Regions from separate parts of the Streptomyces sp. NPDC058758 genome, predicted to be linked through region 1. Evidence: riboswitches for the same ligand, from Rfam matches in the RefSeq annotation. Region 1 holds a riboswitch; each other region holds the start of a gene.

Region 1 (5,216 bases):
TCCTCGGCGTCCGCAACCTCTCCCAGCAGGGCATGTTCCTCGTCGGCGGGGCGCTCGCCGACCGGCTCGGCTTCAAGCCGCTCATCGTGGCGGGCTGCGCGCTGCGGACCGTCGGCTTCGGCGCGCTCGCCTTCGCCCAGTCGCTGCCGTTCCTGATCGCCGCCTCGCTCGCCACCGGCCTCGCGGGCGCGCTCTTCAACCCGGCCGTCCGCGCGTGCCTGGCGGCGGAGGCGGGGGAGGAGCGCCGGGTGGAGGCCTTCGCGCTCTTCAACGCCCACTACCAGGCGGGCATCCTGCTCGGCCCGCTGGTCGGGGTGGCGCTCACCGGGGTGTCGTTCCGGCTGACGTGCCTGGTCGCGGCCCTGCTCTTCCTGGGGCTGACCCTGGTCCAGCTGCGGCACCTGCCCGTCTCGGCGGGCGGCGGCCGGCCGGCGCGGAAGGACGGCGAGGGCGGCGGGACCCGGGGCCAGCTGCGCACCGTCCTCGGCAACCGCGTCTTCTGGCTCTTCTCGCTCGCCATGACCGGCTCGTACGTCCTCTCCTTCCAGGTCTACCTGGCGCTGCCGCTCGCGGCGGGCGGCACGGGCGTGACGACCGCGCTCTTCGTGGTCTCCGCGCTCGTCGCGCTCGCCGGGCAGCTGCGGATCACGGCCTGGTGCGCGGCCCGGCTCTCCCGCGAGCGGAGCCTCGTCCTCGGCCTGGCGCTGATGGGCGGCGCCTTCCTGCTGCCCGCCGCGCTCGGCCGGGGCGCGCCGGCGCTGCTGCTGTGCGCGGCGGTCCTGGCGGTGGCGAACGCGGTGCTCTACCCGTACGAGATGGACACCGTCGTCGCCCTCTCCCGGGGGCGCTGGGTGGCCACCCACTACGGGCTCTACAACACGGTGTGCGGGATCGGCATCACCCTCGGGAACCTCGGTACGGGCGTGCTGCTCGACGTCACGGGGTGGACGGCGGTGCCGTGGCTGGCGCTCTGCGCCGTCGGCCTGGGCTGCGCGGCGGCGGTCGCGGCGCTGGGGAGGGGCGGGCGGCTCCGCACCGGGTGAGGGACGGAGGGATGGAGGGGAGAGGCGGGGGCGGGCTCGGGGCGGGGTGAGGACGGCCGGGGGCCGGGCCCGTTCGCGTACGCCGGTCGGCCCCCCGCCGGTCGCCGCCCGGCGCCGGGGCGGGGACCCTGGAGGGTGTGCGGTCGCGGGTCCCGGCCCGGCCCGCACGGCCCGGTGGCGGGCCCCGACCGGTCAGGAGTACTCAGGTGGCGCAGCCTCGGGGAGCGGCGGGCGGTGGGCGGCGGGGCGGGCGGCCCGGCGGTCGCACCGGCAGCTCCGCCGTGCCCCGGGGCTCCTACGGGCGCGAGCCGCGGTCCTCGCCGGTCCCCTACGGGGCCGCCCGGAGGTTCCTGCGGGCGCTGCCGCCGCTGATCATCGCGGGCGGGGTGGTCTTCGACCTGTCCACGCCGCCCGCGTACACGGCGGCCCCGCTCTTCTCCGCCGCCCCGCTGGTCGCCGCCCCGTTCTTCTCCCGGCTCACGACGCTGCTGACCGGGCTCGCGGCGATCCTCGCCTCGATCGGGCTGCACGCGTACAACCGGACGCTCTCCGACGTGCCCTCGCTCACCGAGACCCTGACGGTGGTGACCGTCTCGGCGCTGGCGATGCTGATCAACCTGGTGGTGCGGCGCAGCGGGGAGCGGCTCGCGTCGGCGCGGGTGATCGCGGAGGCGGCGCAGCGGGCGGTGCTGCCGATGCCGGCGGAGCGGATCGCGGGGCTGCAGTGCGCGGCCCGGTACGAGGCGGCGCAGGCGGACGCGTTCATCGGCGGCGACCTGTTCGCGGTGCAGGACACCCCCCACGGGGTGCGCCTGGTGGTGGGGGACGTGCGGGGCAAGGGGATGGACGCGGTGGAGGCGGTGGCCGTGGTCATCGGCTCCTTCCGGGAGGCCGCCGAGCAGGAGGCGACGCTGGAGGGGGTGGCGCAGCGGCTCGAACGGGCCCTCACGCGGGAGGGGGCCCGGCGCGAGGGGCTGGACGCCTTCGAGGGGTTCACGACGGCGGTGATCGCCGAGGTCCCGCGCGGGGGCGGGGTCGTACGGATCGTGAACCGGGGGCATCCGCCGCCACTGCTGCTGTACGGGGACGGGCGCCTGGAGACGGCCGAGCCGGCCGAGCCGGCGCTGCCGCTCGGGATGGGGGAGCTGGCGGCCTGGCCGGACCGGGCCGACGAGCGGGCGTACCCGCCGGGCGCGACGCTGCTCTTCTACACGGACGGCCTGTCGGAGGCGCGGGACGGGCACGGCGTCTTCTACGATCCGGCGGCCCGGCTCGCGGGGGCGGTCTTCCCTGGGCCGGAGGAACTGCTCGACGCGCTCGTGGACGACGTCCGGCGGCACACCGGCGGCGGTTCGACGGACGACATGGCGCTGCTCGCGGTGAGCCGGCCGACGGCCGGGGCGCCGGAACGGCGGCGGACGATGCCGGTGGTGCCGCCGGGACCGGCGCAGCGCTGACCGTTTCCCGGCCCCGGGAAGGGTGCCGTCACGGTGTGTGGTCACGGGGTGCCTCAGAGATAACAATTGACATAACGTCAGATCTCGAAGGTTTGGCCGGACCTCGCTGAAGGGGGCTCAACTCGGGCGAATCCCTGCCAATTCAATGAATGATCAAGGGGAACGGCTTGGAATCGGACCGTCGTGTCTATTAACGTTCGATAACGCAGCGCGGTCGTCCCAGCCGTCGCAAGAGACGGCTCCGTGCGCACGCGCCGAATCCCGCAAGGGAACCGGGGAACCAACCCTTGGGGTGAATCGGGCCCCTCGCACACCCCCCGTGCGAACACGCCCGTAGGAGACCTTCCTGCTCCGAACCCGTCAGCTAACCCGGTAGGCGAGAAGGAAGGAAAGGAGCGCGCCTCCGTGGCGTCCAACACCCCCGTACCCGGAGCCCCCTTCGACCCGTTCGGCGGCCCGGGTGCCGTCGGAGCGGACGACCCGGACGGCTTCGCGCCGGACCCGTACGCGCCGGCCTCCTTCACCCCCGCGCCCGGGGAGTGGAACCCGACCGAGGGCTCGCTGCGCGCCGAGAGCCGCGCCAGCGGCCGGCACCGCGTCGTGAAGCAGCGCTCCAACTTCGCCCGCTCCTCCACCGTCCTCGGCGTCGGCGTCATCGCCGCCGTCGGCGCGGGCGGCCTCGCCACCGCGCAGGAGAAGGCCCCGGTCGCGATCTCCCTCCCGGACCTGCCCGACCTCGGCCTGCCGGACGCCCACGACCTGCCGGGCGTCGGCGACCTCCTCGGCGACGAGGAGGAGACCGCCCCGGCGCGGGACTCCGCGCCGGTCGCGACGGGCGGCGCCGCCGCGAAGCCGCTCACCTCGATCACGTACAACGCCCCGGCCGACACCGCGGCGGGCCCGGCCGCCGTCGCGGAGGAGCGCACCGCCTCCGCCGCCGACGCCGGCGAGGCCCTGCGCGCCCGCATCCTCCAGCAGGCCGAACAGCAGCAGCAGGCCGCCGTCGCCGCCGAGAAGCTGGCCGCCGAGAAGGCCGCCGCCGAGAAGGCCGCGACGGACGCCGCCGCCAAGGCCGCGGCCGCCGCCAAGGCCGAGGCCGAGGCGAAGGCCAAGGCGGAGGCGGAGCGGCTCGCCGCCGAGAAGGCCGAGGCCGAGCGCATCGCCGCCGAGAAGGCGGAGGCCGAACGGCTCGCCAAGCTGGCCGCCAGCTACTCCATGCCGCTCTCCTCGTACACGCTCACCTCGACCTACATGCAGTCCGGCTCGATGTGGTCCTCCGGCTACCACACGGGCCTCGACTTCGCCGCGCCCACCGGCACCCCGCTCAAGGCGGTGCACGGCGGCACGATCAAGTCCGCGGGCTGGTCCGGCTCGTACGGCTACCGCGTCGTCCTGGAACTGGAGGACGGCACCGAGGTCTGGTACTGCCACATGTCCTCGATGACCGTCGCCGCCGGGCAGACCGTCACCACCGGCGAGACCATCGGCCGCGTCGGCGCCACCGGCAACGTCACCGGCCCGCACCTCCACATGGAGGTCCACACCCCCGACGGCTCGGGCATCGACCCGGCGGAGTGGCTGCGCTCCAAGGGCCTGACCGTCTGAGCCCGCTTTCCGGCCGGGGTTCAGGCTCCTCGACCGGAATACGCCCGGCGGTGCACGGAGTTGATTTCTGCATGAACTCGACTCTGCGCCCGCTGGGCACCTCCGACCTGCACGTCTTCCCGCTCGCCCTCGGCGGCAACGTCTTCGGCTGGAGCGCGGACGAGGAGCGGTCCTTCGCCGTCCTCGACGCCTACGCGGCCGCCGGCGGCAACTTCGTGGACACCGCCGACGTCTACTCCGAGTGGGTCGAGGGCAACGAGGGCGGGGAGTCCGAGACGATCATCGGCCGCTGGCTGGCCGCCCGCGGCAACCGCTCCGACGTCGTCGTCGCCACCAAGGTCGGCGCCCACTCCCGCCTCAAGGGCCTCAGCGCCCCCACCATCAAGGCCGGCGCGGAGGAGTCCCTGCGCCGCCTCGGCACCGACTACATCGACCTCTACTACACCCACTTCGACGACGAGTCGGTGCCGGTGGAGGAGATCGTCACCGCCCTCGACCAGCTCGTGCGGGAGGGCAAGGTGCGGGCCGTCGCCGCCTCCAACATCTCCCCCGAGCGGCTGCGGGCCTCCCTCGACTTCGCCGAGGCAGAAGGGCTCGCGCGGTACGTGGCGCTCCAGCCCGAGTACAACCTCGTCTCGCGCGCGAAGTACGAGGGCCCGCTCCTCGACACCGCCGCCGAGACGGGCCTCGCCGCCGTCCCGTACTACGGCCTGGCCTCCGGCTTCCTCACCGGCAAGTACCGGCCCGGCCGGACCGTCGAGAGCGTCCGCGCCCGCGGCGCCTCCCCGCTCGCCGAGACCGCCCGCGGCCAGGCCGTGCTCGCCGCCCTCGACGAGGTCGCCGAGGCCCACGGCGCCGAGCCCGCGACCGTCGCCCTCGCCTGGCTCGCCTCCCGCCCCACCGTCGCCGCGCCGATCGCCTCGGCCCGTACGGTCGAGCAGGTGCCCGCACTCGTCGCGGTCGCCGGCCTGACCCTGACCGAGGCCGAACTGACCCGCCTGACGGCCGCCTCCGAGACGCCCGAGGGCTAGCCCTTGTACGGGTTGTAGCCGCCGTAGTCGAGGTACTGCGGCGGCGCCCACACCCGGCCCGTCGCCCGTGCCGCGTACGA
Region 2 (5,216 bases), on a different contig from region 1:
TGCCCACAGCCCCCACCTCGACCGGGTCTTCTTCGGCAACAGCGGCACCGAGGCCGTCGAGACCGCGCTGAAGTTCGCCCGGTACGCCACCGGCCGGCCGAGGGTCGTCTACTGCGACCACGCCTTCCACGGGCTCACCACCGGCGCCCTCTCCGTCAACGGCGAGAAGGGCTTCCGGGCGGGCTTCGACCCGCTGCTGCCGGACACGCCGATCGCGCTCGGCGACCTCGACGCGCTGGAGCGCGAGCTCCGCGGGGGCGACGTGGCCGCCTTCGTGGTCGAACCGATCCAGGGCAAGGGCGTGCGGGAGGCGCCGCCCGGCTTCCTCGCCGCCGCGCAGGAGCTGCTGCACCGGCACGGGGCGCTGCTGATCGCCGACGAGGTGCAGACCGGCCTCGGCCGGACCGGCGACTTCTACGCGTACCAGCACGAGGAGGGCGTCGAGCCGGACCTGGTGTGCGTGGCGAAGGCGCTCTCCGGCGGCTACGTGCCGGTCGGCGCCACCCTCGGCAAGGACTGGATCTTCAAGAAGGTCTACTCCTCCATGGACCGGGTCCTGGTCCACTCGGCCAGCTTCGGGGCCAACGCCCAGGCGATGGCGGCGGGGCTCGCGGTGCTGTCGGTGATGGAGTCCGAGGGGACCGTCGCGCACGTGCGGCGGGTCGGCGGGCTCCTGAAGGGGCGCCTGGAGGCGCTGGTGCCCCGCTACGAGCTGCTGCACGAGGTCCGCGGCCGGGGGCTGATGATCGGCATCGAGTTCGGCCGGCCCAGCTCGCTGGGGCTGCGCGGGCGGTGGGCGATGCTCCAGGCGGCCCGCAAGGGGCTCTTCGCCCAGATGGTGGTGGTCCCGCTGCTCCAGCGGCACCGGATCCTCACCCAGGTCTCCGGGGACCACCTGGAGGTGATCAAGCTGATCCCGCCGCTGGTGATCGACGAGGCGGACGTGGACCGCTTCGTCACCGCCTTCACGGCGGTCATGGAGGACGCCCACGGCGGCGGCGGGCTGCTGTGGGACTTCGGGAAGACGCTGGTCAAGCAGGCGGTCGCCCAGCGCTGAGCCGTCGCGCCGCCGCGGGTTTTGCCTCTGGGGCAAGAAACTTGCCTCAGAGGCACGTTCCTGGCGGAATGGACGCATGGACCACGTCCCCCGGGGCTCCACCCCGGAAACCGCCGCTCCCGACATCGTGCCGGACGTCGCCCCGCAGCTGCGGGCCCTGCGCCGGCGCCGGGGGCTCACCCTGGAGGCGGCCGCCCAGCGGGCCGGGCTCTCCCCGGCGCACCTCTCGCGCCTGGAGACCGGCAACCGGCAGCCCTCGCTGCCGATGCTGCTGGCCCTCGCCCGCATCTACGGTACGACGGTCGCCGAGCTGCTGGGGGAGACCCCGCTCGAACGCGACCCGGTGATCCGGGCCGACCGCTCCGACCCGGTCGAGGCCGACGGCTGGATCTACCGGCAGGCCGGCGGCGCCGGCCGGGCCATGCAGTGCCTGCGCGTCCACGTGCCGTACGCCACCCGGGCCGACATCGTGCGCGTCCACCCCGGCGAGGAGTGGCTGCACGTCCTCGAAGGGCAGGTCCGGCTCGCCCTCGGCGAGACCGTGCACCTCCTCGACCCGGGGGACAGCGCGCACTTCGACTCCCTCACCCCGCACCGGATCGGCGCGGCCGGCCGCGCCGGCGCCGAGGTGCTGTTCGTCCACACGCTCCTGCAGAGCCCCGCCGCCGAGCTGTGCCTGGGCGGCGGCGCCCCGCACTCCCGCTGAGCCCCGAAGGGTTGGCCGAGATGTCCGAGAAGTCAGTCAAGTCCGAGAAGTCCGCCCCGGTCACCGGCGAGGAGCGCGGCGAGGGGAAGTTCCCCAAGGGGCTGGTGCTCCGCCTCTTCGCCTACCTGATCGCCGGTCACCTCTTCGCCGGGTTCCTCTACCTGCTCTTCATGCTCGGCGGCCAGAACCAGTAGCCGCCGCGGCCGGGACGCGCGGGCTCACCCCTCGGTGAGGAACCGCTCCCGCAGGCGCTCGCGGGTGCCGGGCGCCAGCTTCAGCCCCTCCGCGAGGTAGACGTCCACGGAGCCCCAGGTCGCGTCGATCGTCTCGAAGGCGGCCCGCAGGTACTCCACCCGCGCGTCGAAGAGCGGGCTCAGCAGCTCCATCACCTCGGGCGCCATCGCGTCCCGGGCGGTGGAGCTGCGGCGCACCTTGTAGCGGCGGTGCGGCGCGTCGGACTTCACGTAGTCCGCCTCGATGGCGCCGCGCTCCACGCCGAGCGCGAGCAGGGTGATCGCGATGGAGAGCCCGGCGCGGTCCTTGCCGGCCGCGCAGTGCATAAGGGCCGGGACGGAGTCCTCGGCGAGCGCGTGCAGGACCCGGCTGTGCTCGGCGGTCCGCTCCACGACCATCCGGCGGTACGAGGAGGTCATCCGCTCCGCCGCCCTGCCGTCGCCCAGCAGGCCCCGCAGCGTGTCGAGGTCGCCCTCGCGGACCATCCGCCAGAACTCCTTGCCGTCGGCCGGGTCGCTCAGGGGTATGTTCACGTTCCGCACGCCCGGGAGCTCGACGTCCGGCCCCTCCACCTTGGCGTCCGCCGCGTTGCGGAAGTCGAAGATCGTGTGCAGGCCGAGGCCGGCGAGGAAGGCCGCGTCGGACTCGGTGGCGTCGGCGAGGTGGCCGCTGCGGAAGAGGGTGCCGGGCCGGACCGTCCGCCCGTCGGTCGTCGGCAGGCCGCCCACGTCCCGGAAGTTGCGGACCTCCGCGAGCTCGGGCTCGCCGGGTTCGAGGGGCTGGACCTGCGGCAACTGCTGCGTCACGGATGCTCCTGGGGGTAGGCGTTCGGGGGGCCGGGACGGGATCGGTTCCCCTCGCAATCATCCCGGCGCGCGGGGCGCGGCGCACCCCCCTGACCGGTAATGGGCGATCTGTCCGTATTGGAGTGACTTGGCGTAAGCCGCCCTGGTTGAGGGGGAGATGGGATTCTCCGCGTGAGCAGGGTCATAGAAGTGACGGATCGTGCCCGACCGCCCGGTCCAATCCCCCTCCCCGAAAAGGGATTCGAGGGTCCGTCATCGACGGAGGGTGACCGGAATTCCGGGCCCGAAGATCGCCCCGGAATGCCCGGGGAATTCCGCGGCTTGTTCGCGCCGACCCCGCTCGTCTAGCGTCGCCGTCAATCCGGTCGGACCGCCTAGTCCTGCCACCGCCCGGAATTCGATCCCATCCCGACGTGGCAGGAGCGGGGGACCCAGGGAAGTACGCCGGTCCCGCGACGCAGGACGGCTAGGGGTGAAGCCGCGTGAGAACGCGGCCGGACATCTCCAGTCCGAACCCGACAGCTCACCTCGCAGGCGCCGGAGAGGAATTCGCCATGCCCGCGAACGGTAAGCACCGCCGCAAGAAGTCCACCTTCCTCACCCGTGGCCTCGTCGCCGCCGGCACCGGTGGCGCCGTCGTCGCCCTGCCGCTCATCGGCGCCACCGGCGCCCACGCCGCCGAGCAGGCCGCCCCGGCCGCCGCCTCCGGCGCCGTGGTGACCGCCGCCTCGCAGGTCCGGGCCCAGGCCGCCGCCGCCCCGGCCGCGCAGACCGCCGCCCCGACGACGTACTCCGTCGTCGCCGGCGACTACCTGTCCAAGATCGCCGCCGACCACGACGTCGACGGCGGCTGGCAGAAGCTCTACGCCGACAACCGCCAGGTCGTGGGCGAGGACCCCTCGCTCATCCTCCCGGGCATGAAGCTCACCCTCGGCGGCAAGAACACCGCCAAGGCCGCCCCCAAGGCCGCCGCCCCCGCCCAGACCGCCCCCAAGGCCAAGGCGAAGGCCACGAAGAAGGCCGCGCCCGCCGGTGAGCAGACCCGCGCCTCGCGCTCCGCCGAGCGCGCCGCGGCCCCGGCCGCCGCCCAGTCCTCCGGCTCCTCCGCGCAGGCCGCCTCCTCCGGCTGGGTCGCCCCGGTCGCCGGCGGCATCTCCACCTCGTACCGCACCGCCGGCGCCATGTGGTCCTCCGGCTACCACACCGGCACCGACTTCATCGCCTCCTCCGGCACCACCGTCCGCGCCGTCGGCGCCGGCACGGTCGTCTCCGCCGGCTGGAGCGGCGCCTACGGCAACGAGGTCGTCATCAAGCACGCCGACGGCAACTACTCGCAGTACGCCCACCTCTCCTCCCTCGCCGTCTCCGCCGGCCAGTCGGTGAGCGGCGGCCAGCAGATCGGCCTCTCCGGCTCCACCGGCAACTCGACCGGCCCGCACCTGCACTTCGAGATCCGCACCTCGCCGAGCTACGGCTCGGACGTCGACCCGCTGGCCTACCTGCGCCAGCACGGCGTCTCGATCTGATCCGTCCGGCGTAACGCCCCGGGGCGAAGGCCCGGCACACCGTGCCGGGCCTTCGCCCTATTCCGGCTTGGCAAACTCTTTATCGGTGGCATATATCACCCGCCGTCAACCCCTCCTTACGGTCGCGTAGGTCACATCCGAAAAGGAAGGATGTGCTTCCGTGGCAGACGATTCGAGAGCAACAGAAAAGAACGTGTTCGGGGCGGTCGGGGGATTCGGGTCGTACGCGGCGATCGGTGACAGCTTCACCGAGGGCGTCGGCGACCCGGGACCGGACGGGACCTACGTCGGCTGGGCGGACCGCTTCGCGGTGCTCCTCGCCGACCAGCTGCCGGACCACGAGGAGTTCCGCTACGCCAACCTGGCGGTCCGCGGCCGCCTCCTCGACCAGATCGTGGCCGAGCAGGTCCCCCGGGCGAAGGAGCTCGCCCCCGACCTGGTCACCTTCTGCGCGGGCGGCAACGACATCATCCGCCCCGGCACCGACCCCGACGACGTCGCCGAGCGCTTCGAGCGGGCCGTGCGGGACCTCACCTCCGCCGTCGGCACCGTCATGGTGACCACCGGCTTCGACACGCGCGACGTGCCCGTGCTCAAGCACCTGCGCGGCAAGATCGCCACCTACACGGCCCACGTCCGCGCCATCGCCGACCGCTACGACTGCCCGGTCCTCGACCTGTGGTCGCTGCGGTCCGTCCAGGACCGGCGCGCCTGGGACGACGACCGGCTGCACCTCTCGCCCGAGGGCCACACCCGGGTCGCGCTGCGCGCCGCCCAGGTCCTCGGCCTCCCGGTGCCGGCCGACCCGGACCAGGCGTGGCCCCCGCTGCCCGCCCGCGGTCCGCTGGAGGTCCGCCGCGACGACATCCACTGGGCGCGCGAGTACC
Region 3 (5,216 bases), on a different contig from region 1:
GGGGCGGGGCATGCTTCCCATCAGCCGCAGGGGGTTCGTCGGGATCGGCGCGGGGCTCGGGGCCGGGCTCGTCACGGGGGCCGCGCTGCCCCCGGCGACGGCCTCGGCCGCCGCGCGGGCCGCGACCGGCACCCTGACCGACGTCCGTCACGTGGTGATCCTCATGCAGGAGAACCGCAGCTTCGACCACTACTTCGGCACGCTCCGCGGCGTGCGCGGCTTCGGCGACCGGGCGGCGGGCAACATCCCCGGCGGCTGGAGCACCTTCCAGCAGCCGAACTGGGGCGGCCGGCAGTTCCCGTGGAAGCTGAGCGACACCCCGCCGGCCGGCGGGGCCGACGGCGAGACGCTCGCCCAGTGCAACGGCGACCTGCCGCACAGCTGGACCTCGCAGCACGCCGCCTGGAACAAGGGCCGGCTCGACAACTGGGTGACGGGCGTGGGCAACACCCGGACGCTGGGACACCTGGACCGCGAGGACATCCCCTTCCACCACGCGCTCGCCGACCACTACACGGTCTGCGACGCGTACTTCTGCTCGGCGCTCAGCGCCACCGGCCCCAACCGGACCTTCCTGTGGAGCGGAAAGATCGACGGTTCCAGCAAGGACGGCGGGGACGAGTCGGGCCTGACCTGGGAGACGTACGCGGAGGCGCTCCAGCGGGCCGGGGTGAGCTGGAAGGTCTACCAGAACGCCCAGGACAACTACGGCGACAACGGCCTCGCGTACTTCAAGCGGTTCACCGACGCCCGGCCCGGCGACCCGCTGTACGACCGGGGCATGGCCTCGGTCCCGAAGGCCACCGGCTCGACCCCGGACGACATCGCCGCCGCGATCCGCGCCGACGTCCTCGCCGGGACGCTGCCGCAGGTGTCGTGGGTGGTGGCGAACGAGGCGTTCTCCGAGCACCCGTACGCCCCTCCCGGCGACGGCGCGCACTTCGTCGACCTGGTCTACCGCGCCCTGGCGGCGAACCCCGAGGTCTTCGACGCGACCGTGATGATCCTCAACTACGACGAGAACGACGGCTTCTTCGACCACGTGCCGCCGCCCGTCGCCCCGCCCGGCACCCCGGGCGAGTACCTCGACGGCGTGCCGATCGGCCTGGGCTTCCGGGTGCCGATGCTGGTCATGTCGCCGTGGACGCGCGGCGGCTGGGTCAGCTCGGAGGTCTTCGACCACACCTCGGTGCTCCGCTTCCTGGAGACCTGGACCGCCGCCCTCGGCACCCCGGCGGCCTGCCCGAACATCAGTGCCTGGCGGCGGAGGGTGACCGGCGACCTCACCGGCGTCTTCGACTTCGCCCACCCGGTGTACGGGGTCCCCGCCGGCCTCCCGTCGACGGCGAAGGTCATCGGCATGTCCACCTGCGGCCCGCTCCCGAACCCCGCGCCGCAGAACAACGCGCTGCCCGTCCAGGAGCCCGGCACCCGCCCGGCGCGGGCCCTGCCCTACCAGCCGAACGGCAACCTCGACCGCTTCGAGTTCGGCGCGGCGGGCAAGATCCTCGCCTGGTTCTCCATGAGCAACCTGGGCCCGCAGGCCCGCCGGGCCGCCCACTTCTCGATCCACCCGCACCAGCACCGGGACACCGCCGCCTGGCAGTACACGGTCGACCCCGGGACCACCGCCACCGACTACTTCAACATCGGGCTGGGCTCCGGCTCGGGGAAGTACGACCTCTCGATGATGGGCCCGAACCGCTTCCTGCGCCGGTTCGTCGGCGACGCCTCCAAGGCCGGCCGGGCGATCGAGGTGGCGGCGCGCTTCGCCACCGAACCCGGCACCGGGAAGACGGCGATCTGGTTCACGCTGACCAACGCCTCCGCCGGCCCGGTCACCTTCACCGTCCGCTCCAACGCCTACCGCACGGACGGCCCGTGGACGTACACCGTCCCGGCGGGCGCCGCCCGCGAGGACCACTTCAACGCGGTGGCGTACCAGGACGGCTGGTACGACTTCACGATCCTGGCCGACATCGACGGCACCTGGTCGCGCCGCTACACGGGCCACATCGAGACGGGGGCGCCGAGCGTCACCGGCTGACCGCCCGGCGCGCCCTCACCGCCCGGCCAGGGCCGCGCGCCGGATCGTGGCGTCGAGGAGCGCGAGCGCGTCCTGGGCGGTGCGGCCCGGGGCGCGGTTCCAGGGGCCGATGAGTCCGTGCCACCCGCGGGACCGCAGCTCGGTCATGATCCACGCGCCGGCCTCGTTCATGGTGGACGTGCTGCCGTGGCCGAGCCGGTGGGCGGCGAGCAGGGCGCCGCAGAGGCACCGGGCGCCCCGTGCGTCGCGGAGCTTGTACGGCGTGTTCTGCCATCCCCATTCGGTCAGCACCCGGCGCGCGTAGGCCAGGTGGACGGAGGGGAGCACGTCGGAGCGGCCGATCGCGCGCCAGAGGTGCAGCCGGTCCGGGAGGACGGCCCCGATCCGGCCGGGCAGCGGACGCTCGGCGGGCGGGGCCGGGGGCAGCGCGCCGAGCGCGTCGGCGACCAGCCGCTCCACGGGGACGGTGAGGAGGCTCCGCCACGCCTCGGAGACGGGGGCGGGGGTGGGGGCCGGGGCGGAGACGGCCACAGCCACGGGCTCGGCCTCGGCCCCGGGCTCGTGGGGAGAAGCGGGCAGGGACGGAAGCAGGCTCTCCCAGGCGGCGCTCTCGTAGAGGCGCGCCACCTCTCGGTCGAGCGCGTCGGGGTCGCGCGGCGGGGCGGGGGATGACATCCCCCCATCATGAGGGGCATATGACCTCTTTGCCCGGTATGCGCCATTCGCGCCGCCCTCTCGCCACCGACCCGCGCGAGCAAGGCATTACACCGCAGAATTCCCCTAAATTCGCGAGCTTCCCTATTCGGACATTGCGCACCCCGTGACGCGACTCACTTTCCCCGCGCCGACGGCGGCTCCCCCTCCGTCACGAGCCGTGCGCCGCAAGGGATTCCGGAAGGGGAGCCGAAACGGTCGATCTTGAATTCCGCCGTTTCGATCTCCACCGTCCCTTTTCCCGCCCATTCGCATCTTGTTCCCCGCCGCATTTCTCGCCTACGGTCACCTCCATTCGAGCGGATCGCCGAATCCTGCCACCGCCCGAAAGACCTCCCATTTCACCCGACGGCAGGAGCGGGGGACCCACCACACCGCCGGTCCGGCACCACCGGAACGGCTCGGGGTGAAGCCGCGTGCGCGCGGCCGGACAGCTCCAGTCCGAACCCGACAGCTCACCTCGCAGGCGCCGGAGAGGAAACCGCCATGCCCGCTCACGGCAAGCACCGCCGTCCCCGACGCCGCCCCGTCTCCCGAGGTCTCGCCTTCGCGGGCACCGGCGGAGTCGCCCTCGCCCTGCCGCTGGTCGTCCCCGCCGCGGCGGGCGCCGCGCCCCTCCCCGAGTCCGCCGCACCGGCCGCAGTCGCCGCGCCGGCCGCACCGGCCACCGCCGTCACGAAGGCTCCGGCCGCTCCCACCGCCACCCGCGCGTACACCGTGGTGAAGGGCGACTCGCTTTCCCTGATCGCCCACCGAAAGGGAATTCAGGGCGGCTGGAAGTCGCTTTACCAGGCGAACAGGACGACCGTGGGTGACAATCCGTCACTCATTCACCCCGGCCTCGAACTGACGATTCGTCGGGATTCCGCGAAGGCCGCTCCCGCGCCCGAGCGGGCCGCCCGGAAGAGCGCCGCGAAGCCCGCCTCCACCGGTTCGGCCGAACGGGCGAGCCGCTCCTCCGCCCGCGCGGCGACCCCCGCCGTGCAGACCCGGGCCCAGGCCCAGACCCGGCCGGCCGCCGTCCAGGCCGCGGCCCCCGCCGCCGCGCCGCAGTACGCCGACAACCTCGACGGCTGGATCCGCGAGTCGCTGGACGTCATGGCCCGCTACGGCATCCCCGGCTCGTACGACGGCATCCTCCGCAACGTCCTGCGCGAGTCCTCCGGCAACCCCCGCGCCGTCAACCTCTGGGACTCCAACGCCGCGAAGGGCACCCCGTCGAAGGGCCTGCTCCAGGTCATCGACCCGACGTTCTCGGCCTACCACGTGCCGGGCACCTCGCTCGACCCGTACGACCCGGTCGCGAACATCACCGCCGCCTGCAACTACGCGGCCGACCGGTACGGCTCCATCGACAACGTCAACGGCGCCTACTGATCCCGCCCGTTCCCGGCCGCCCCGAAGCGGCCGGTGAACCAGTCCGCGGCGAGCGCCGCCACCTCCTCCAGGGCCCCCGGCTCCTCGAAGAGGTGGCCGGCGCCCGGCACGACCTCCAGCCGGCTCTCACACCGCAGCAGCGCTCCGGCCCGCCGGTTGAGGTCCAGGACGAGGTCGTCGCTCCCGCCGACGACCAGCAGGGTCGGGGCCCGGACCGCGGCGAGCCGCTCCCCCGCCAGATCGGGCCGGCCGCCCCGGGACACCACGGCGGCCACGTCGTCGTCCGGCTCCGCCGCCGCCCACAGCGCGGCGGCCGCGCCCGTACTCGCCCCGAAGTAGCCGCGCGGCAGGCCCTCGGTGGCGGGCCACCCGGCCGACCAGGCGGCGGCGCGGCCCAGCCGGCCGGCGAGCAGCGGGGTGTCGAAGACCCGTGCCCGGTCGGCGGCCTCGGCCTCCGTGAGCAGGTCGAAGAGGAGCGTCCCCAGCCCCGCCCGGTTCAGGGCCCCGGCGACCGCGCGGTTCCGGGGGCTGTGCCGGCCGCTGCCGCTGCCGTGCGCGAAGAGGACGAGCCCGGCCGCCCCGTCGGGCAGCGCCAGGTCGCCCCGCAGCTCCAGGTCGCCGACCGGGATCCGTACGGCCGTGTGCCGGACCGCCGGGCCGTGCGCGGCCCGGTTCCGGTCGAGCCGGTCCACCACCTCGGCGTCCGGCGTCTGGTCGAACTCGCGGTAGAACTGCCCGACCGCGTAGAACCCCTCCGGGGCGTGCACGGCGACCGCCTCGTCGGCCTCGCCCGCCAGCCGTGCCGTCCAGCCGTGCGGCGCCACCGGCACCGCCAGCACGATCCGGGCCGCGCCCCCTGCGCGCACCGCGCGGCAGGCGGCCAGCGCGGTCGCGCCGGTGGCGAGTCCGTCGTCGACGACCACCACCGTCCGCCCCTCCAGCGGCACCGGCCGGCGGCTGCCCCGGTAGAGCCGGGCCCGCTCGGCCATGACGGCCCGCTCCCGCTCCTCGACCGCCGCCAGGTCCCGCCCGGTCACGCCCGCGTCCCGCACGACCTGCTCGTTGACCACCCGGACGC
Region 4 (5,216 bases), on a different contig from region 1:
CGCCTGGGTCGAGAAGTACTTCGGCTCCATCCCCGGCCACGACGGCAAGCCCGCCCCGCGCGACGGCGCCCTGCCCGAGGTCATCGGCGAGCAGCTGCGCGAGGTCGTCGTCGAGGACGTCCCGGCCCGCGCCCTGATGGCCGCCTACCGGCTGCCGGAGGACGGCACGCGCGCGTGCGACGCCGCCGACCTCGCCCTCACCGTGCTCGGCGGCGGCGAGTCCTCCCGCCTGCACAACCGGCTGGTCCGCCGCGACCGCACCGCCGTCGCCGCCGGCTTCGGCCTGCTCCGGCTCGCCGGCGCCCCCTCCCTCGGCTGGCTGGACGTGAAGACCTCCGGCGGCGTCGAGGTCCCCGCCATCGAGGCGGCCGTCGACGAGGAGCTCGCCCGCTTCGCCGCCGAGGGCCCGACCGCGGAGGAGATGGAGCGCGCCCAGGCCCAGCTGGAGCGCGAGTGGCTCGACCGGCTCGGCACCGTGGCCGGCCGCGCCGACGAACTGTGCCGCTTCGCCGTGCTGTTCGGCGACCCGCAGCTCGCCCTGACCGCGGTCGACCGCGTCCTCGCCGTCACCGCCGACGAGGTGCGCGAGGTGGCCGCGGCCCGGCTGCGCCCGGACAACCGCGCGGTGCTGGTCTACGAGCCCGCGGAGGGCCCGGAAGCCGACGAGAACAGCGACGAGGAAGAGGGAGCGGACCAGTGACCGACGCCGCCGTGTCTCTGACCAGCATGGAGTTCCACCCGCAGCCGCAGGCCGGCGCGGCCAGGCCGTGGGCCTTCCCGGCCCCCGAGCGCGGCGCGCTCGACAACGGCCTGACCGTGCTGCGCTGCCACCGCCCCGGCCAGCAGGTCGTCGCCGTCGAGATCTTCGTCGACGCGCCGCTGGACGCCGAGCCCGAGGGGCTCGACGGCGTCGCCACCATCATGGCGCGCGCCCTCTCCGAGGGGACCACCGAGCGCGGCGCCGAGGAGTTCGCGGCCGAGCTGGAGCGCTGCGGTGCCACCCTCGACGCGCACGCGGACCACCCCGGCGTCCGGGTCTCCCTGGAGGTGCCGGTCTCCCGGCTCCGCAAGGCGCTCGGGCTGGTCGCCGAGGCGCTGATCTCCCCGGCCTTCGACGCCGACGAGGTCAAGCGCCTGGTGGACAACCGCCTCGACGAGATCCCGCACGAGGCGGCCAACCCCAGCCGGCGCGCGGCCAAGCAGCTCTACAAGGAGCTGTTCCCGGCCACCTCCCGGATGTCCCGGCCCCGCCAGGGCACCAAGGAGACGGTGGAGGCCATCGACGCCGAGGCCGTCCGCGCCTTCTACGACGCGCACGTGCGGCCCGCCGCCGCCACGGCGGTCGTCGTCGGCGACCTCACCGGCGTCGACCTCGACGAGGTCCTCGCCGAGACCCTCGGCGGCTGGACCGGCAAGCCGGCCGCGCCGCGCCCGATGCCGCCGATCACCGCCGACGACACCGGACGGGTCGTCATCGTCGACCGCCCCGGGGCCGTCCAGACCCAGCTGCTCATCGGCCGGATCGGCCCCGACCGCCACGACGCCGTCTGGGCCGCGCAGGTCCTCGGCGTCTACTGCCTCGGCGGCACCCTGACGTCGCGTCTGGACGCCGTCCTGCGCGAGGAGAAGGGGTACACGTACGGCGTGCGCGCCTTCGGGCAGGTGCTCCGCTCGGACGGCGAGGGGCACGGCGCCTCGATGCTCGCGATCAGCGGCTCGGTCGACACCCCCAACACCGGCCCGGCCCTGGACGACCTGTGGAAGGTGCTCAGGACCCTGGCCGAGGGCGGTCTGACCGACGCCGAGCGGGACGTCGCGGTGCAGAACCTGGTGGGCGTGGCCCCGCTCAAGTACGAGACCGCGGCCTCGGTCGCCGCGACGCTGTCCGACCAGGTCGAGCAGCACCTCCCGGACGACTACCAGGCCCGGCTGTACGCGCGGCTGGCCGAGACCGGCACGGTCGAGGCCACGGCCGCGGTCGTCAGCGCCTTCCCGGTGGACCGGCTCGTCACCGTCCTGGTGGGCGACGCGGCGCAGATCGAGGAGCCCGTGCGGGCCCTCGGCATCGGCGAGGTGACCGTGGTGAGCTGACCCGCCGTCGGCTCCGGCGGAGGTCCCCGATGCGCGGAAGCGCCGGCGACCTCCGCTTTGTCCGTTATGGAGACAAGGATGATCGTATGCCCTGTGGCATGTCTTACAAATGGGCGAGTCTGTTTGGCGATTGAGATCCGTCCGGCCTAGCGTCGGTCCGTCTGTCCGACCCGACGCACGCGCCGCACCCGCGGCACCCGGACAGCATCGCCGAGTCCCCGTCAGGCGCGAGCCAGGGGAGCCGGGGACCCACGCAGTCCCTGGGGTGAATCGGACGCCTTCGCCACGCGGAGGGGCCCGTAGGAGACCTTCCTGCTCCGAACCCGTCAGCTAACCCGGTAGGCGAGAAGGAAGGAAAGGAACCGTCTTGGCGTTCACCCGTGCCACCGGGAAGCACCGTGGTGCGAGCCGACTGGCTCGCCGCAGCGCCGGCATCGCCGGCGTGGCCGCCCTCGCCACCACCGGCGTCGTCGGCACCCTCGCCTCCCCGGCGCTCGCCGCCGACACGGACAACCGCTCCGCCGAGGACACCGGCCTCACCCAGGTGATCGCCGACGAGTCCCTCGCCGACCAGGTCAGCGCGCAGGCCGCCGCCCAGGAGCGGGAGGCCGCCGAGGCCGAGGCCCGGGCCAAGGCGCGCGCCGAGGCGAAGCGCAAGGCCGAGGCCCGCGCCCAGGAGATCCGCGAGGCCAAGGAGCGCGCGGCCCGCGAGGCCGAGCGCCGCCGCCTCGCCTCCTTCAACCTCCCGGTCGCCGGCTCGTACGTCTCCACCGGCTACAAGACCGGCGGCTCCCTCTGGTCCTCCGGCAGCCACTCCGGCGTCGACTTCCACGCCGCCTACGGCAGCTCGGTCGTCTCCGTCGGCTCCGGCACCGTCGTCGAGGCCGGCTGGGGCGGCGCGTACGGCAACAACATCGTGATCCGGATGAACGACGGCACGTACACCCAGTACGGCCACCTGTCGTCCATCGGCGTCTACGTCGGCCAGTCCGTCGAGCCCGGCCAGCAGATAGGCGTCTCCGGCTCGACCGGCAACTCGACCGGCCCGCACCTCCACTTCGAGGCCCGGACCACCGCCGAGTACGGCTCCGACATCAACCCCGTCGCGTACCTGCGCGCCCGCGGCGTCAGCCTCTGACCCGCCACCCCGCCCAGGAAAGGCCCCGGCTCCCCCGAGCCGGGGCCTTTTCGTCGCCCGGGGACCGGCGCGACCGCCGCCCGGGGGAGGACGAATTCCGAGGGGGCATCGGAATTTCCGGCACACTGCAATAGAGTCGCGGAAACAGCGCCGCTCGAATTCGGTGCACGCGGAGCGAAAGCGGAGGTCGGACATGCGGGTTCCCGCGCAATCGGTATGCACGGCGATCCGGGACGACATCGTCTCGGGGATCTTCGAGCGCGGCGGCCGGCTGACCGAGGACCAGCTCGCCCGCCGCTACGGCGTCTCCCGCGTCCCGGTCCGCGAGGCCCTGCGCACCCTGGAGTCCGAGGGCTTCGTCGTCAGCCGCCGCCACGCGGGCGCCCAGGTCGCCGAACCCACCGAACAGGAGGCCGCCGACCTCCTCGACGTACGGGCGCTGCTCGAACCGCTCGGCGCCGCCCGGGCCGCCCAGCGGCGCACCGACGCCCACCTCAAGGTGCTCCGCGGCCTGGTCAGGCTGGGGCAGGAGCGGGCCCGCCGGGGGCAGGGCGAGGACCTCAGGGCGCTCGGCGGCTGGTTCCACGAGACCCTCGCGCAGGCCTCCGGCAGCCCGGCGCTCGCCGCGCTGCTCACCCAGCTGCGCCACAAGATCGCCTGGATGTACGCGGTGGACCTGCCGGACCGGCCGGTGGACGTCTGGGCCGAGCACGGGGCGATCGTCGACGCCGTCGCGCGCGGGGACGCCGAGCGGGCCCGCGCGCTCACCGCCCTGCACGCCGAGCGCGCGCTCCCGCTGCACCGGCTGAAAAGGCCCGAGCGGGGCCGTGTGAGGGTTTCGCAACATGCCGTCAACACGGCGAGTGCCCGGAATTAACACGGACACCGTATACAAAGAATAGCTATTCGGAGGCGTCCTCCGTGCTGCCCGAAAAAGAAAACGGGACGGCTCCGGAAATGCCGGACGGCCGTGTCCGCCGGGAATTCCGGGAACACGGCCGTACCGAGAAGACGTGGATCGACCCGCCGGTCAGACCGTCTCGGGAAGCTCGTCGAGGCCCTCGGCCACCAGCTTGGCGAGGCGCTCCAGCGCGGCCTCGGCACCCTCGGCGTCCGAAGCGAGCACGATCTCCTCGCCGCCCTGCGCGCCCAGGCCGAGCACCGCGAGCATCGACGCGGCGTTGACCGGGTTGCCGTCGGCCTTGGCGATGGTCACGGGGACACCGGAGGCCGTGGCGGCACGGACGAAGATGGAGGCGGGGCGGGCGTGCAGGCCCTCGGCCCAGCCGACGTTGACGCGGCGCTCAGCCATGGTGTTGCCCTTCAGGTCTTCAGCGGTTGTCTAGACCAGTCTCTCACGGCGTGCGGCGTGCTCCTGCCGACCTTCGTCCCGCATCCGTGCGACGTTCGGCCCTCCTTACCTTGCACGCGGTGCGGAGGGCGCGCGAGCCGTGCACCGCAGAGGAGTGGGTGCGCGGGCGGTGCCGGTGTCGCACCCCGGCCGTAGGCTTTGCCCATGCGGAGCGCGTCGGAGCAGGCGGACGGACCGGACGGACCGGGCGGCGGAGCGGGCGGCGGACCGGCCGGGGGAGCGGACGGCCGCCCGGCCCCGGAGGAGCACGCCTACCCCGACCACTGGGAGGCAGACGTCGTGCTCCGCGACGGCGGCACCGCGCGCATCCGGCCCATCACCGCCGACGACGCGGACCGGCTCGTCAGCTTCTACGAGCAGGTCTCGGACGAGTCGAAGTACTACCGCTTCTTCGCCCCCTACCCCCGGCTCTCCGCCAAGGACGTCCACCGCTTCACCCACCACGACTTCGTCGACCGGGTCGGCCTCGCCGCCACCGTCGGCGGCGAGTTCATCGCCACCGTCCGCTACGACCGGATCAACGACCTCGGCCGCCCCGCCTCCTTCCCCGCCGACGAGGCCGAGGTCGCCTTCCTCGTCCAGGACGCCCACCAGGGCCGGGGCGTCGCCTCCGCC

What was found. A riboswitch is a leader RNA that binds a small molecule or an ion and turns the genes downstream of it on or off. The one in region 1 is predicted to bind cyclic di-AMP.
Positions count from the first base shown of each region.
Region 2: linked by a shared signal. The riboswitch ahead of ACFW6A_RS11240 (peptidoglycan DD-metalloendopeptidase family protein) and the one ahead of ACFW6A_RS02910 (peptidoglycan DD-metalloendopeptidase family protein) in region 1 are both predicted to bind cyclic di-AMP.
Region 3: linked by a shared signal. The riboswitch ahead of ACFW6A_RS25805 (transglycosylase SLT domain-containing protein) and the one ahead of ACFW6A_RS02910 (peptidoglycan DD-metalloendopeptidase family protein) in region 1 are both predicted to bind cyclic di-AMP.
Region 4: linked by a shared signal. The riboswitch ahead of ACFW6A_RS33975 (M23 family metallopeptidase) and the one ahead of ACFW6A_RS02910 (peptidoglycan DD-metalloendopeptidase family protein) in region 1 are both predicted to bind cyclic di-AMP.

Region 1 covers NZ_JBHYPS010000002.1:21,770-26,985, reverse strand. Annotated here, with positions in the region: gene ACFW6A_RS02920 (MFS transporter) at 1-1,043, shown strand, start outside; gene ACFW6A_RS02915 (PP2C family protein-serine/threonine phosphatase) at 1,250-2,500, shown strand; cyclic di-AMP (ydaO/yuaA leader) riboswitch at 2,743-2,894, shown strand; gene ACFW6A_RS02910 (peptidoglycan DD-metalloendopeptidase family protein) at 2,906-4,105, shown strand; gene ACFW6A_RS02905 (aldo/keto reductase) at 4,177-5,136, shown strand; gene ACFW6A_RS02900 (PrsW family intramembrane metalloprotease) at 5,133-5,216, opposite strand, start outside.
Region 2 covers NZ_JBHYPS010000006.1:294,193-299,408, forward strand. Annotated here, with positions in the region: gene ACFW6A_RS11220 (aspartate aminotransferase family protein) at 1-1,057, shown strand, start outside; gene ACFW6A_RS11225 (helix-turn-helix domain-containing protein) at 1,134-1,763, shown strand; gene ACFW6A_RS11230 (DUF6126 family protein) at 1,784-1,957, shown strand; gene ACFW6A_RS11235 (tyrosine-protein phosphatase) at 1,982-2,803, opposite strand; cyclic di-AMP (ydaO/yuaA leader) riboswitch at 3,196-3,353, shown strand; gene ACFW6A_RS11240 (peptidoglycan DD-metalloendopeptidase family protein) at 3,358-4,329, shown strand; gene ACFW6A_RS11245 (SGNH/GDSL hydrolase family protein) at 4,490-5,216, shown strand, end outside.
Region 3 covers NZ_JBHYPS010000025.1:63,781-68,996, forward strand. Annotated here, with positions in the region: gene ACFW6A_RS25795 (phosphocholine-specific phospholipase C) at 11-2,047, shown strand; gene ACFW6A_RS25800 (hypothetical protein) at 2,063-2,722, opposite strand; cyclic di-AMP (ydaO/yuaA leader) riboswitch at 3,057-3,243, shown strand; gene ACFW6A_RS25805 (transglycosylase SLT domain-containing protein) at 3,248-4,138, shown strand; gene ACFW6A_RS25810 (phosphoribosyltransferase family protein) at 4,132-5,216, opposite strand, start outside.
Region 4 covers NZ_JBHYPS010000045.1:32,032-37,247, forward strand. Annotated here, with positions in the region: gene ACFW6A_RS33965 (pitrilysin family protein) at 1-700, shown strand, start outside; gene ACFW6A_RS33970 (M16 family metallopeptidase) at 727-2,091, shown strand; cyclic di-AMP (ydaO/yuaA leader) riboswitch at 2,290-2,450, shown strand; gene ACFW6A_RS33975 (M23 family metallopeptidase) at 2,459-3,229, shown strand; gene ACFW6A_RS33980 (GntR family transcriptional regulator) at 3,423-4,106, shown strand; gene ACFW6A_RS33985 (HPr family phosphocarrier protein) at 4,260-4,541, opposite strand; gene ACFW6A_RS33990 (GNAT family N-acetyltransferase) at 4,746-5,216, shown strand, end outside.